DNA from 3 places in the Agarivorans sp. MS3-6 genome. Region 2 is predicted to be linked to each of the others. Evidence: predicted binding sites of a transcription regulator. Region 2 holds the regulator's gene; each other region holds the start of a gene.

Region 1 (4,815 bases), 410 kb from region 2:
TCGCTTATAGTTCTGCATTTAGCGGTGTATTAAATAAATGGAATTAACATGGTAGTAAGATATATATGCTAGATAACCGAACGCTATTGGTGGTAACTGCTCTTATCTCTCTGGGGGCTGCCGTAGCATTGATCGCGCTATGGCGAGCACAGTCTCGTGCTAACGGGGCCGGCTTTTGGGCATTGGGAATGTCTTGTATTGCCGCCGGCAGTATCTTGATTTCCGGGCGCGGTAGCATTCCCGATTTTATTTCTTTGGTTATGGCCAATTCATTTTACGTGCTGGGGTTTCTGCTGCTATTGCGCGGCTTACGTGTCTTTACTGGGCGGCCTCCCATCGTGTTATTAGACTTTGGGCTTTTGCCATTGGTTGCAGCTCTGTTTTACTATTTTAATTACATTGAACCCAATCTAAATATTAGAATTGCAGTACTTTCAGCGGCCTTTGTTGTGATTTGCGCTGCGATAGTGTTTACCTTATTGCGTGAGAAAAATGTACCTTGGCGCTCTGCTGGGGTCGCCGTCGCCATTGTTTTTGCTTCATTTGGTATTATTCACGGCGGGCGGGGAATCGTTGCTTTGTTGTCCTCGCCAGGACAATCTTTTATGCATGCCAGTATGTCTTCCTCCATCGTGTTTCTTGGCGGTATCTTCATCATCGGTGGGATTGCAATAAGCTTAATATTACTGACTTATGCGGTCCTTGAGTCTGAATTACGTATTTTTTCCCAAGCGGTGAAGCAATCCGCATCATCGATAATTATTACCGATAGTGACGGGGCTATAGACTACGTGAATCCTGCCGCAACAGAAAAATCCGGCTATCTTGCAAAAGAACTTATCGGCCAAAACCCGCGTATTTTGCAATCGGGTGAAATGGCTGCTGAAGATTACGCAGTGTTGTGGAGTTCCATCTCGGCGGGTGATACTTGGCGGGGAGAGTTTCATAACCGTAAAAAGAACGGCGAACTATTTTGGGAGATAGCCTCAATAGCACCGGTTACAACACGCAATGGTAAAATTAGCCATTTTGTGGCGGTGAAAGAAGATATTACGGCGCTAAAAGACGCTAAAAAACGTATTCATCACTTGGCTTATCATGACGCACTCACCGGTCTACCGACTCGCAAGCTGTCTATGGACCGTATGGAAAGCGCCTTAGCCCTCGCGCGCCGCAATAACACTATGGTGGCGGTGTTATTTGTTGACCTCGATGGGTTCAAAGCGGTTAACGATACGCTTGGCCATGATGCTGGGGATCAGGTTTTAAAGATGACTACCGAACGCTTGTGTGCCTGCGTTCGAGAGGTTGATACGGTTGCACGCATCGGCGGAGATGAATTTTTGGTGATACTGAGTAGCGTTATTGAGCGTGATGCTATTGCTATTGTTACCGAAAGAATGATTCACGCCGTCGCTACCCCATTTACTATCGACTCGGTGGACGTGTGTATTAGTGCCAGCATTGGTATAGCCTTATACCCAGAGCATAGTGATAACCCTCAACAACTGGTTAAATTGGCTGATCGCGCAATGTACGCCATAAAACATCGCGGCAAAAACAATTATGCCTTCCTCGAAAGCAGTGCGTAGTGAGTGTGACTGGGGTGATACCAAGTTGCTTTAGACTTCACCATCGATGATTGGCTGCTAGGTTAAAATAAGCAGGCTTAATTTGATTGAGCCTAGCGGCGCAACACCCAATAACTTGCCGCTTTAACTAACTTTCTCTTCATGATTAAGCGCCAGCTGGTTATATTAGCAAGCAAATATAAGAGAGAGTTCAGCATGGCTAAAAAGTACTACGTAGTTTGGCAAGGTCGTGAGACAGGCATTTTTACCGATTGGCCAACCTGTAAACGCCACATCGATAAGTTTGCGGGTGCACGTTATAAATCGTTTCCCACCTTAGCTGAGGCCGAAGCCGCTTTTGGTGGCAATGCGAGTAGCACGGTTAAAGCTGGAGCCACTGCCATTGCGCGTAAGCGCTCCTCTGGGCAAACCGTTAAGACCTATACGGCTGCAGAGGTAAATAAGTTAGCAGCGGAAGTGAAAATATTTACCGACGGTGGTTGTGAACCCAACCCTGGTAAAGCTGGGTCAGGCCTTGCGCTATATAGAGACAATCAAGTCGCTGAGTTATGGTATGGCTTGTATAACCCTAATGGCACCAATAATACCGCCGAGTTACATGCGCTAAATCAGGCGATGATTATGGCTGAAAAAGAGTTGGCTAAAGGCTTAAGAGTGGCTATTTTGTGTGACTCTAAATACTCGATTCAGTGTGTAACCCAGTGGGCTGCGGGTTGGAAGAAAAAGGGCTGGAAAAAGGCCAGTGGTGAGATTAAAAATCTTGAGTTGATTCAAGAAATGTTCGAGCGCTATGATGCACTCAAAGGCAAGCTGCAAGTATTGCATGTTAATGGCCATGTAGGGGTAGAGGGCAACGAACTTGCAGACCGAATGTCGATACATGCCATTGCAGAAAAGAACCCTGCATTTTGTGCTTATCCTCAACCTTTAGACCTTAAGGCTATCTTAGCTTTACGCGCGGGTTAGTGAATGAAAAATATCGATAAACAAGCCTCTGCTAGCGAGCAGCGATTAGTGAGCCTAACGGATATCGCCAACGTCGCGCATTTTCGAATTCAGCAAGATTTTGAAGATATAGACCCGGTCATTGGTATTAACCGTAGTATGCGTAAAAATGGTGTGCCAGCCGACTTAATGACGATAGATTGCCTAAAAACAGGCAAGCGCATTTTAGTGGTTTTACATGACCATAGCCCTGAGTTTATTTCTTACCAGTTTACCTTTAACCATCAAGATCCAGCCGGTGAGTTTAAAGAGATTTCTCAGGCTGCGGTTAATCAAGCAATACTTTACGACTGGATTAAGTGTTACTTCTCTGGGTCTTAAACTGAATGTGCGCCAAATAACTTACTCAGCCAGCGTGGTGAATAATCACGCTGGCTTTTTTCATTCTCTCTGTGGATAACAATCTTTTAGTCAATTCCTATAACACAAGGTTACAAGCTGGGGGGCTTTCGTTATCCCAGGTGTACGACCGACACGCTTATTTGCCGTAATAGCCCTGGTATTTGTTTTAATTACTGCGACTTTAGCCACACTCATATCGGGGCTTTAGGTTCAAATTCGGGATCTGTTGCACCAACAGAGGGCGGCGTTGGGCTTGATGCTATATTGTAGCCTAAATTATGGGCTAAATAGTGGCTTTTTCTACTCCTTAAGTAATAGGTTTTTGCCCTGTTTTTATTGGTTCGTCTCTTGCTATGTACTCACTATAAATGCGGGCGAAATAGATCGACTCGCCTAGAAATTCGGTGAGGAGTATATAGCGTGTCTCAACAACAATCTCAGCAATGGATCAAAACCACCTGCCCCTATTGTGGTACGGGCTGTGGCGTAGAAGCTAAAGTAGCCAGTGATGGAAAAGTGACCGTAAGAGGCGATGCAGCGCATCCTGCCAATAGCGGCTTGTTGTGCTCAAAAGGCTCCGCGTTAGGTGAAACAGTGATTAAAGAAGGGCGCCTCCAACACGCTTATATTAAGGGCCATAAAGAGCCTTTAAACAAAGCCTTGAGCTTTGTTGCTGCAAGATTAAGCCACATCATTGCCGAACACGGTCCTGAGTCGGTGGCTTTCTATGTGTCAGGCCAACTGTTAACCGAAGACTATTATGTCGCGAATAAGCTGATTAAAGGCTTTATCGGCAGCTCAAATATCGATTCTAATTCACGCTTATGTATGTCTTCAGCGGTGGCTGGGCATAAGCGCGCCTTTGGTGAAGATGTTGTTCCGGGGAGTTACGACGATCTAGAACATGCTGAGCTAGTCACCCTTGTAGGCTCCAATTTAGCTTGGTGTCACCCGATTGTTTACCAACGCTTAAAGCGCGCCAAGGTGGCAAACCCTCATTTAAAAGTCGTGGTGATTGACCCTCGCCGCACCGACAGTTGCGACATCGCCGATTTACATTTGCCTCTGAACGGTGGTACTGACGTAGCTTTGTTTAATGGTTTACTCGCCTACTTAAGTGAGCATGGCAAGTTAAACACTGACTACATCAAACACTCTACTGAAGGCCTTGAAGCGGCGCTGCAGAGCGCGGTTGAAGACGCGGGTGATTTGCCCGCGTTAGCCCAAACCTGTGGTTTAGAGCCAGAAGCCTTAATACGGTTCTTCCAATTATTTGCCGATAATCAGCGTTGTGTCACTGTATTTAGCCAAGGGGTAAACCAAAGTAGCCAAGGTGTAGACAAGGTAAATGCGATTATTAACAATCACTTAGCTACTGGAAAGATCGGCAAGTTAGGCGCTAGCGCATTTTCTATTACCGGTCAGCCTAACGCTATGGGAGGGCGTGAAGTGGGTGCCTTGTCTAATTTGTTGGCAGGGCATCTAGACTATGTTCCGGAGCATTTAGCGGCATTGTCACAGTTTTGGCAAACCGAGCAGCTAAGCCAAAAGCCAGGGTATAAGGCGGTGGAGCTATTTGAAAAAATTGGCAGTGGTGAGATAAAAGCGGTGTGGATCATGGGGACTAACCCTGCGGTAAGTTTGCCCGAATCTGCCAAAGTGAGAGAAGCATTATTGGCATGTCCCTTGGTGGTTGTGTCAGATTGTATTGCTGAAACCGATACAACGCGTTACGCCGACGTATTGTTACCCGCAGCAGCTTGGGGAGAGCGCGATGGTACGGTAACTAACTCTGAACGGATGATCTCGCGCCAGCGAGCGTTTGTAAGTGCCGAAGGTGATACCAAGCCTGATTGGTATCTGCTGAGCCAAGTGG
Region 2 (4,815 bases):
CCGCGAAAGGCTTAGGTATGGTAGGCGTGGTTGACCAACAGCAACACTTAGTCGGTATTTTCACCGACGGGGACTTGCGCCGTATCTTAGATCAACGGGTTGATATTCACGACACGCAAATTGGTCAAGTCATGACCCACAACCCCAAAGTCATTGAAAGTGATTGGTTGGCATTTGATGCACTAAAATTAATGAAACAAACCTCTATTAATGGCTTGTTCGTGCTTAAACAACAAAAAGTAGTGGGTGCATTTAACATGCATACTTTATTACAGGCAGGAGTTTATTAGTGAGCGAAACCACACCTTACGGTTCAGTGAGCCAACAAAATTTTGACCGCGCCAAAACCATAACCTTGCTAATTTGCGATGTTGATGGGGTATTTTCAGATGGCAGAATTTATATGGGCAATGACGGTGAAGAGCTAAAAGCTTTTCATACTCACGACGGTTTTGGCATAAAAGCCTTACTCAATATTGGGGTTGAGATTGCCATTATCACAGGCCGCCAATCCAAAATTGTCGAGCAGCGTATGCAAGCGCTAGGTATTCGCCATATTTACCAAGGCCAGCAAGACAAGATGGTGGCTTATCAGCAAATGCTTGAGCAACTAAAGATAAGTGCTAACGAAGTTGCCTATATCGGCGACGACGTGGTTGATACTCCAGTGATGCTCGCATGCGCCTTAGGCGTGGCAGTTCAAGATGCTCACCCTTTGTGCAAGCAAGCGGCCGACTATATTACCGTGACACCGGGCGGATATGGCGCAGTTCGTGAGCTTTGTGATCTAATTTTGCAGGCAAAAGGTCAGCTAGAGAATGCCCAAGGCATGAGTGTATGAACAAGCCTACTTGGTTTTTCGGACTGCTATTTGTTGTTGCCATCGTGCTTTGGCAACTCAGCCCCTCAGAGGACGAGCAAGTAGCCGCCAAGCGAGAAGCCAGTAAACCTAATTTTGTTGCCGAGCAGCTATACAGCATTAGCTTTGGTGAAGATGGTGCGCCACGTTATCGCATCTACGCTGAACAGATGGAGTTTTTTGAGCAACTAAAACATACCACCTTCTCTAAACCGAAAATTTTGGTTTACCCAGACCCAGCACAACCCATATGGCAAATTGTAGCCGATCACGCTACAGTACTGCAGCAGCAAACTGTCACCTTAAATGACAATGTAGTGATCAAAAATTTGAGTCGTGGCGAGTATGTTCGCGACCTTATTACCGAAAGATTGGAAATCGATCTGCAAAGTGAAACCATGAGCAGCGATCAACCTGTTACCGTTTATGGCCCCTCATACGAATTGTATGGTGTTGGCATGGATGGTGATTTAGCCAACGAAATAGTGACTTTATTAGATGATATCGAAGCGGTTTACCATAACCCACAAGAGTAAATTAGGCCTATTGGCCAGTTTGTTATTTCTGTCTTGGGGAGTTCAAGCACTTGAAGACGACTTCAATAAGCAGATTATTGTTGATGCCGACCGCCAACAGGTCAATATTAAAGAAAACCGAGTCACGTTTTACAGCAATGTGATCGTCACTCAGGGCTCGATTAAAATGCATGCTGCAGAATTAAGCGTGATCGGCAGTGAAGACAAAGGCAGCGAAGTCATGATCGCCAAGGGCGAACCGGCTACTTTTTATCAACTGCTAGATAGCGGTAAACCTATCGAGGCGGAAGCGAACGAGGTTCGCTATGATCTTAAAACCCAAACACTGACCCTCACGCAAAATGCTCAGTTAAAACAAGAAGAGAGCTTAGTGAAAGGGCAAATGATCAAATACAGCATCGATAAGCAAGAAATGGTAGCCCAAGGCGATGAAAATAGTCGTGTCACTACCATATTTCTGCCGAAACAACTTGAAGAGATTTCACCGAAGAGTAAACCGCAAGAATGAGTACCCTAATTGCTGAAAACCTAGCGAAAAGCTATAAAGGTCGCAAGGTTGTCAAGAATGTAAGCTTACACGTTGAAACGGGTAAAATCGTCGGCTTACTCGGCCCAAATGGTGCGGGTAAAACCACTACTTTTTATATGGTTGTTGGCTTAGTACCTCGCGACCAAGGCCGCATACTAATTGATGACGATGACCTGTCTAGCACGGCGATGCATACTCGAGCCCGTAAAGGCATTGGTTACTTACCACAAGAAGCATCGATTTTTCGTCGTTTATCTGTAGAAAAGAATATTCTCGCGGTTCTCGAAACACGTAAAGACCTTGATAAAGAGCAACAAAATGGAGCGCTTGACGACTTATTAGAAGAGTTCCATATTGGCCATATTCGCAAAAATTTGGGTATGAGTTTGTCGGGTGGAGAACGTCGCCGAGTAGAAATAGCACGAGCCTTGGCAGCTGCACCAAAGTTTATTTTGCTTGACGAACCCTTCGCTGGAGTAGATCCTATTTCAGTGATTGATATAAAAAAAATTATCGAACACCTGCGCGATAGAGGCCTTGGAGTACTGATTACCGATCACAATGTGAGAGAAACCCTCGATGTTTGTGAACATGCCTATATCGTTAGCCAAGGCGAATTGATAGCCTCAGGGAAGCCCAAAGAGATACTTGAAAATGAACATGTGAAACGAGTTTATCTCGGCGAGCAATTCAAGCTATAGTTAAAGTGTATCTAGAAAAATATAATAAGAAGAAGGAACAGCGGTAATTAATGAAAGCATCTTTGCAGTTGCGTCTTGGTCAGCAATTAACCATGACACCTCAGTTACAACAGGCCATACGCTTACTTCAGCTATCAACGCTGGATTTACAGCAAGAGATTCAAGAGGCACTGGAAAGTAACCCACTTCTTGAGGCGGATGAGTCGCAGCCAAGCGACAGTGACTCAGTTGAAAAGTCGGCCAATGAAAGAAGTGATGAGGCGGAAAACAGCCAGCCTGAAGTTGACTCTAGCCAAATTGAAGCCGGTGATGCCATTTCCCAAGACACGGTTGCTGAAGACCTACCCGTTGATTCAACATGGGATGATATATATAGCGCCAGTTCAGGCCCTGCGAGTTCAGGCTCTGCTAGTGGCGGCGAAGACAACGACATGTTGTTTCAAGGCGAAACCGTCGACTCCTTACAAGACCATCTATTGTGGCAAATGCGTTTAACTCCCTTTAGTGAAGTAGATCAAGCCATCGCATTAGCGATTATTGATGCGGTTGATAACTCAGGTTACCTCACTCAAGACTGTGACCAACTACTTGAAGGCTTACGCTCCAGTGATAATAACGCACTAGATGTAGAATTAGACGAAGTAGAAGCGGTGCTAAAACGTATTCAACATTTTGACCCCGTCGGCATTGCTGCTCGCTCCTTACAAGAGTGTTTAATGATTCAATTAAGTCGTTTTGCTGAAGAAACACCTTGGTTGAAAGAAGCCAGAGAGGTCGTATCAAATCATATCGACGTATTGGCCAACCGCGATTTTCGTTTATTAGCTCGCAAAACCAAACTCAAAGAAGAACAGCTACGCGAAGTAATGCGCTTAATCCACACCCTTGAGCCACGCCCCGGCAATGCGGTAGAACCGAATCAAGCGCAGTATGTTATTCCCGACGTATCCGTTATAAAACGCCAGGGCCGCTGGGTAGTAGAATTAAACCCGGATGCCATGCCTAAACTACGTGTCAATTCTCACTATGCGTCTTTGAGCAAAACGTCAAATGCTACCGATACTCAATTCATTCGCAGCCACCTACAAGAGGCAAAATGGTTCATAAAAAGTATTGAGAGCCGTAACGAAACCTTATTAAAAGTATCCAACTGTATCGTTCACCACCAACAAGCATTTTTTGAATATGGTGCTGAAGCAATGAAACCAATGGTGTTGAACGATGTGGCTGAAGCAGTAGAAATGCATGAATCGACCATTTCTCGGGTGACAACCCAAAAATTTATGCATACTCCCCGCGGAATTTTCGAATTAAAGTATTTTTTCTCTAGCCACGTGGCTACAGACGGAGGTGGGGAATGCTCATCTACCGCGATTCGCGCACTCATTAAGAAACTGGTTGCTGCCGAAAATACCAACAAACCACTCAGTGATAGCAAGATAGCTGACATTTTGGCAGATCAGGGGATCAAGGTGGCGAGGCGCACGATAGCAAAATATCGTGAGTCTTTAGCGATTCCACCTTCTAACCAACGTAAAAGCCTTATATAACGGCCACAAAAGGGGACAAGATATATGCAAATTAATCTTACTGGACACCACGTAGAAATTACTGAATCACTAAAAGAATATGTCCACACTAAGTTTGCCAAACTGCAACGACGTTTTGAACAAATCAACAATGTTCACGTCATCCTCAACGTAGAAAAGCTCAATCAAATTGCCGAAGCTACCTTGCACCTTAATGGCGGAGAGCTGTTTGCCACTGCAGAGCACTCTGATATGTATGCCGCCATTGATAGCCTCATTGATAAACTTGACCGCCAAGTTATTAAACACAAAGAAAAATTAAACAGACATTAGCCAAAGTAATGCAAATAAATAAAGTACTAAATTTGGACTGTACGCTTAGTACAGTCCAATGTTCCTCTAAGAAGCGCGCATTGGAACTGATAAGTGAACTCGTCGCTAAACAACTTGATACCAGTGCTCAAACTATTTTTGAAAGCCTGTTAAACAGGGAAAAAATGGGCAGCACCGGAATTGGCCAAGGTATCGCTATTCCTCACGGCAGAATCGACAATCAGCACCAAGCTACAGCGGTTTTTTTACGCTGTGACCCTGCTATTTCCTTCGATGCTATTGATAATAAACCGGTTGATCTTGTGTTTGCGCTGTTGGTTCCAGAAGA
Region 3 (4,815 bases), 2.1 Mb from region 2:
TAGGTAAAAAGCATGGCGCTCATAGAGTAGGTAAAGGATTTAAAGCCTAGCTGGCAAACATGGTTAACGCGAAGCCCCTCGTTAAGTCACCCTCTATTCTCTCCCAAAAAAAACCGGCCTTGCTAGTGTCTTTAGCAGCACCACTGATGACTCAAAGCAGGTGCTACCTCCCTTAATGCTCAGCATAACTGCCAACACACTAATGGCTTTTGTCATTGGCATCACCGATTGCTGCAATTGATGCTTAGTTGCCAGCGGTTTTCTATGTGCCATAAATAGAGAATATTTCCGGTAAAAAGAGCAGGCATTTACACCCCCTTTTTACCAAAATGCAGATACAACAAAGCCGCGCAGTTGGCGGCTTTGTTGTGTAATAGAGCTAAAGCGCTTTAGCCTTTTTCGCCCATCGACATTGAGCGTGAAGTTTTAGCCTGATTACGAGCTTCAATAATCATGACGCCATCACGCTTGGTGGGTGGCGGTACTTTGTCTAGGTAGACTTCATTGGGGATTAACTCTTGGGCAGAGGCCACCACCACTTTTGATTGGGCCCCAACGATTCGAGCGTTCACCAATATACCTTCATTAGATTTACTAAATGTGCCCACGAGTAAATATTCTATCGGCAAACGTTTTGATAATTCTTTTACATTACGGCTATAAACGAAATCACCACCTTCAGTGATACGAATAAAACCGGTGGCTTTATAATCGATGATAGAGAAACCATTTTGTTGCATTTCATAAACAAAACTTTCGGCAATTTGCATCCCAAACAAGTCGGTTGTTTTTAGATTATCCAGCGGCACAAAAGACGCTACGCCAATCGGCGTATCAGCATTAACAAAATGCGAGCTTGACACCAAACGCTGCGACATAAGATTGACATATTCTGTTAGCGTTCTTTTACCGTCGGCATTGGCAGGCGAAGCACTACTTACCGGAGCAGAACGGGTCATCGCATCACTTAAGTAGAGGTGACCATTCTCATCCACAACACCAGAAACATAATGGGCTTCGTGCGAATGAGCAGGGCGATGGCTTGATGAGTCATACACCAGCACTTTTTGCATCGTAGGAGAGCTACTGCAGCCAGCTAGCATCGAGGTGGCTATGGCTAATACACAAATACCTTTCATGTTACGTCCTTAATCGTCTATTACCTTTAAGGTATCGGCATGAAAGGTGAAAGCTTTATTAAAACTGTACGGTTTTTTGACTATCTAAATGGCGAGTGGGCGCCATAGACATCGTCACTCTATACACTTCTCTAAAATCCAACTGCAACTCAGTGACATACACATCGTCAACTGCATAAGCATTAACCACTTTAGCCCCACGAATAACCCCGGCTACAGAAGCCGCTAAACGCTCGTTACCCAATACCATGTCACTAATGGTGGCGGTGCTGTCGATATGTTGGCCATACACTTGTTCTGATAGCTCACGGTAAGCATCAAGCTTTGACGCCTTCATGGCGCGAAGTTGCTTGGCTGAATTATCAGCACCGCGCTGCTGGCTAATTGGAGCGTAACCAACCGCATTCACCACCGTAAAATCACCCGGTGGTTGGTAAGTCCACTCAACCTGCTTTACTTGAGTGGTCGGCGTACATGCCAACAGCAGCAATACTGAAAGGCTTAAAAACCAAGTTCTAAAGTACAGTTTGTTCATGACGCTGCAAGCTCCCATTAACACTAGTGACTCGAGGAGAGGTGGCTCCGGCACTATTTGGAAAAAACTGATAGGCCGCAGATACCACCGCTTGATTAGCCAGCTCAACTAAACGCAAATTGACATGTCTGCCTGAACCGGTTCGCTGAAAACTCCCCACGACCACATAAGTTATCTGCATTTGTTCGCGCAATAACTCTGCATCTCGAGATAAAGAAAATTCGCCAAATCCAGGGTCCATCTGAAAACGGCCAGTTAAGCGAGGTTCAATCGTATTTATGCCTTCATTGGATAAAGCGGCAAACATTGCCTCTGCCACTTGCCGCCCAAAACTATCGCTGGATTGTAAGTTATCTAAATCCACCACTGTACTTATGGCCACAGAATCAGAGGCACTCAGCTCAATATCATCCGTCAGTTGTTTAGACAGATTATCAACGTATGCGTACAGAGCTTGATCTTGCTGCTCTCTAGGCTCAACATATGGATAATTTGAAACGTGATGTAAACTGGTATTACATCCTTGTAGTATCATTAGCACTACAAGCCATATCGAATAACGCATATAACTCCCCTTCCTACTCGTTCACTATGGCTATTTCACAGTAATAGCCAAGCAATATGTGTTCCATGAAGCAAAAAGCATTCCAGTCAAAAAAATAACACCTAGACTTGGGTACAGTTATTGCTTAGTTAGGACTAGGAGGGACTTATGAAACAACTTATTTTACTCATTGGTTTGTTGCTCAGCGTGTCAGCCCAAGCAGTCTGGTATGAAGCGAAAGGTCAAGCGACCATCGTTAACCAGGATCTTGACCAAGCCCGCAGCACCGCAACCCAAGAAGCCGTTAAGCAGCTATTACTTTATGCTGGCGCATCGGTGACTAGTATTAGCCAAGTATCTGGCGGTCAACTCACCCTAGATCAGATAGAGGTGGTATCTAAAGGCTCCTTACACAACATCAAAGTGCTAGATGAAGGAAACCTTGGGCAGCAGTACTATGTGGTTTTACAGGCAGATGTCTTTCCCGCGGCTACTCAATGTAAAGCCAGTGGCTACAGTAAAAACATGTTGCTATTGCCGCCATTTCTAAAGCAGCAACACCAAGTAAGAGTGGGCCAATTACATGAAATTTCGCCGGCTGTAGAGCAACGTGCTTACGATATTGCCAGAGAAGTCGGTCGCCAATTCAATGTGAAGCACCCGCCTAAATTACCACTTAATTACTACAAACCCGGCGAGCATAACTTTAAAGGCATTAAAGATGTTGCCGACCGCTACGGGGCGCAATATTTACTGGGTTTAGAACTTGAAAACATTTCGCTAGACCAAGAGCACAAACCCAAGCTATTTAATTTCAGCTATCCCAACCGCTATTTTGTCGTCAATGCACGTGTATATAATGCGATTGACTTGGAAGAGATTTATAACAAGCGATTCTCAGTTCATGCCCCTTGGGAGTTTGATGCACGAACCATCATTTCACCGCACTCTGCCGAGTTTTGGTTATCGTCTTATGGGCAAACGGTTAATAGCACCTTGCAACAGGTGATTTCTGAAGTAGATGCTTTGCTAGCATGCCAACCTTTACAAGGCAGCGTGGTGAAAGTACTCGGGCCCGATCGCTGGCAAATTAACTTGGGCCAAGCCAACCAATTAAATACTGGTATGTTGCTAGAGTTAATCCATCAAAACTATCACTGGGGGAGTTGGGATGTACCTCGACAAGAGCAGCAACTCGCTGGCAGCATGGTAAGAATCGAACAAGTTTATCAGGAAAGTGCCATCGTAGTAGCGGTCGACCCAACCATGACAGCAAACATTCAACTAGGAGATCTAGTCAGTAAACGGTAGCCCTACACATTTTATGCGGTGATAACTAGTTAGTAGCAAGCTTAAACAAACTAGTGATTACCGCCCTTCCCTTTAAAGGCTTGCTTGTAACTATTTCCTTCAATCTTTCCTAAGATAAGGTATTAATACCTTATAAATCATGAGCCCGTTATTTTTAATTATCGCTGCAACCATCTTCAACTATTAAAGTATTAATTCGACCACTGTCTCATTTAAATATTTCAAACCGTCATTCCAAGGGCATTTCTTTATAAAGTAGGCCAACGCTCAATCGTTAAATACATGTTAAATATGTGAGCTTTATCATAGATAGCAGAAGTTACTAAATACCTAACCTAGTTTGAAAAATTACGCAGTTTTATTGATTAGCTAGCTTCCATACAATCGATATCGCTCAATAAGCAATAAACTAAAATGTAAAGGGAATAACATGAAACTTAGTAAACTTCTTACCTCTGTAGCCATGGCCGCTAGCCTTCTTTCTAGCCCAGCATTTGCGCAACTAACGATTGGCTTTTCGCAAATTGGTGCTGAAAGTGCGTGGCGCAGCGCCGAAACTGAGTCAGTCAAAGCAGAAGCTGCCGAACGTGGTTACACCTTGAAATTTTCAGATGCACAACAAAAACAAGAGAATCAAATTAAAGCCATTCGCTCATTCATCGCACAGGGCGTTGACGGTATTGTGTTGGCTCCTGTAGTAGAAACCGGTTGGGAACGAGTGCTAAAAGAAGCCAAAGCAGCGGATATTCCAGTTGTATTGGTTGACCGAGGTATCAAAGTAAAAGACAACGATCTCTATCTCACCAAAGTAGCGTCTGATTTTATTTTTGAAGGGAAATTAGCAGGTTCTTGGTTAGCGCAAGAAACACATGGCTACGCCAATATCGTAGAGCTTCAAGGTGGCCCTGGCGCGGCTCCAGCTATTGACCGCAAAGCGGGTTTTAGCGCAATAGTAGATCAGTTTCCTGGTATGACGATTACCGCCTCTCAAACCGGCGAATGGACTCGTACTAAAGGCAAGGAAGTTATGGAAGCCTTTTTAAAAGCCCAAGGTGACCAAATAGATGCCGTCTATGCTCACAATGACGATATGGCCCTAGGCGCAATACAGGCAATTAAAGAATACGGTTTAACACCAGGTAAAGACATTCTTGTTGTATCCATTGATGGCGTTAAGGCAGCGTTTCAAGCAATGGTAGATGGAGACCTAAATGCCACGGTTGATTGTAACCCTCTACTTGGCCCCCTTGCTTTTGATGCACTTGAAAGCGCGCTAAAAGGTGAAA

The links. Region 2 encodes sigma-54, which starts transcription at its own class of promoters, with help from an activator protein. Its sites were predicted from a motif close to GTTGGCACGNNNNTNGNNT; they were not measured.
Region 1: ACVFI8_RS16130 (nitrate reductase) is a predicted target of sigma-54. The motif match lies at 3,275-3,293, and genes of this name have one in related genera.
Region 3: ACVFI8_RS02340 (FlgO family outer membrane protein) is a predicted target of sigma-54. The motif match lies at 2,289-2,307, and genes of this name have one in related genera.

What each region holds. Positions count from the first base shown of each region.
Region 1 covers NZ_CM134202.1:3,498,183-3,502,997, forward strand. Annotated here, with positions in the region: gene ACVFI8_RS16115 (sensor domain-containing diguanylate cyclase) at 66-1,592, shown strand; gene ACVFI8_RS16120 (ribonuclease H family protein) at 1,788-2,558, shown strand; gene ACVFI8_RS16125 (hypothetical protein) at 2,562-2,918, shown strand; gene ACVFI8_RS16130 (nitrate reductase) at 3,360-4,815, shown strand, end outside.
Region 2 covers NZ_CM134202.1:3,086,710-3,091,524, reverse strand. Annotated here, with positions in the region: gene ACVFI8_RS14160 (KpsF/GutQ family sugar-phosphate isomerase) at 1-290, shown strand, start outside; gene kdsC (3-deoxy-manno-octulosonate-8-phosphatase KdsC) at 290-841, shown strand; gene lptC (LPS export ABC transporter periplasmic protein LptC) at 838-1,395, shown strand; gene lptA (lipopolysaccharide transport periplasmic protein LptA) at 1,406-1,903, shown strand; gene lptB (LPS export ABC transporter ATP-binding protein) at 1,900-2,625, shown strand; gene ACVFI8_RS14135 (RNA polymerase factor sigma-54) at 2,676-4,175, shown strand; gene hpf (ribosome hibernation promoting factor) at 4,200-4,487, shown strand; gene ptsN (PTS IIA-like nitrogen regulatory protein PtsN) at 4,496-4,815, shown strand, end outside.
Region 3 covers NZ_CM134202.1:493,920-498,734, forward strand. Annotated here, with positions in the region: gene flgN (flagellar export chaperone FlgN) at 1-50, shown strand, start outside; gene ACVFI8_RS02330 (FlgO family outer membrane protein) at 390-1,139, opposite strand; gene ACVFI8_RS02335 (LPP20 family lipoprotein) at 1,198-1,674, opposite strand; gene ACVFI8_RS02340 (FlgO family outer membrane protein) at 1,655-2,239, opposite strand; gene ACVFI8_RS02345 (flagellar assembly protein T N-terminal domain-containing protein) at 2,387-3,529, shown strand; gene ACVFI8_RS02350 (ABC transporter substrate-binding protein) at 3,960-4,815, shown strand, end outside.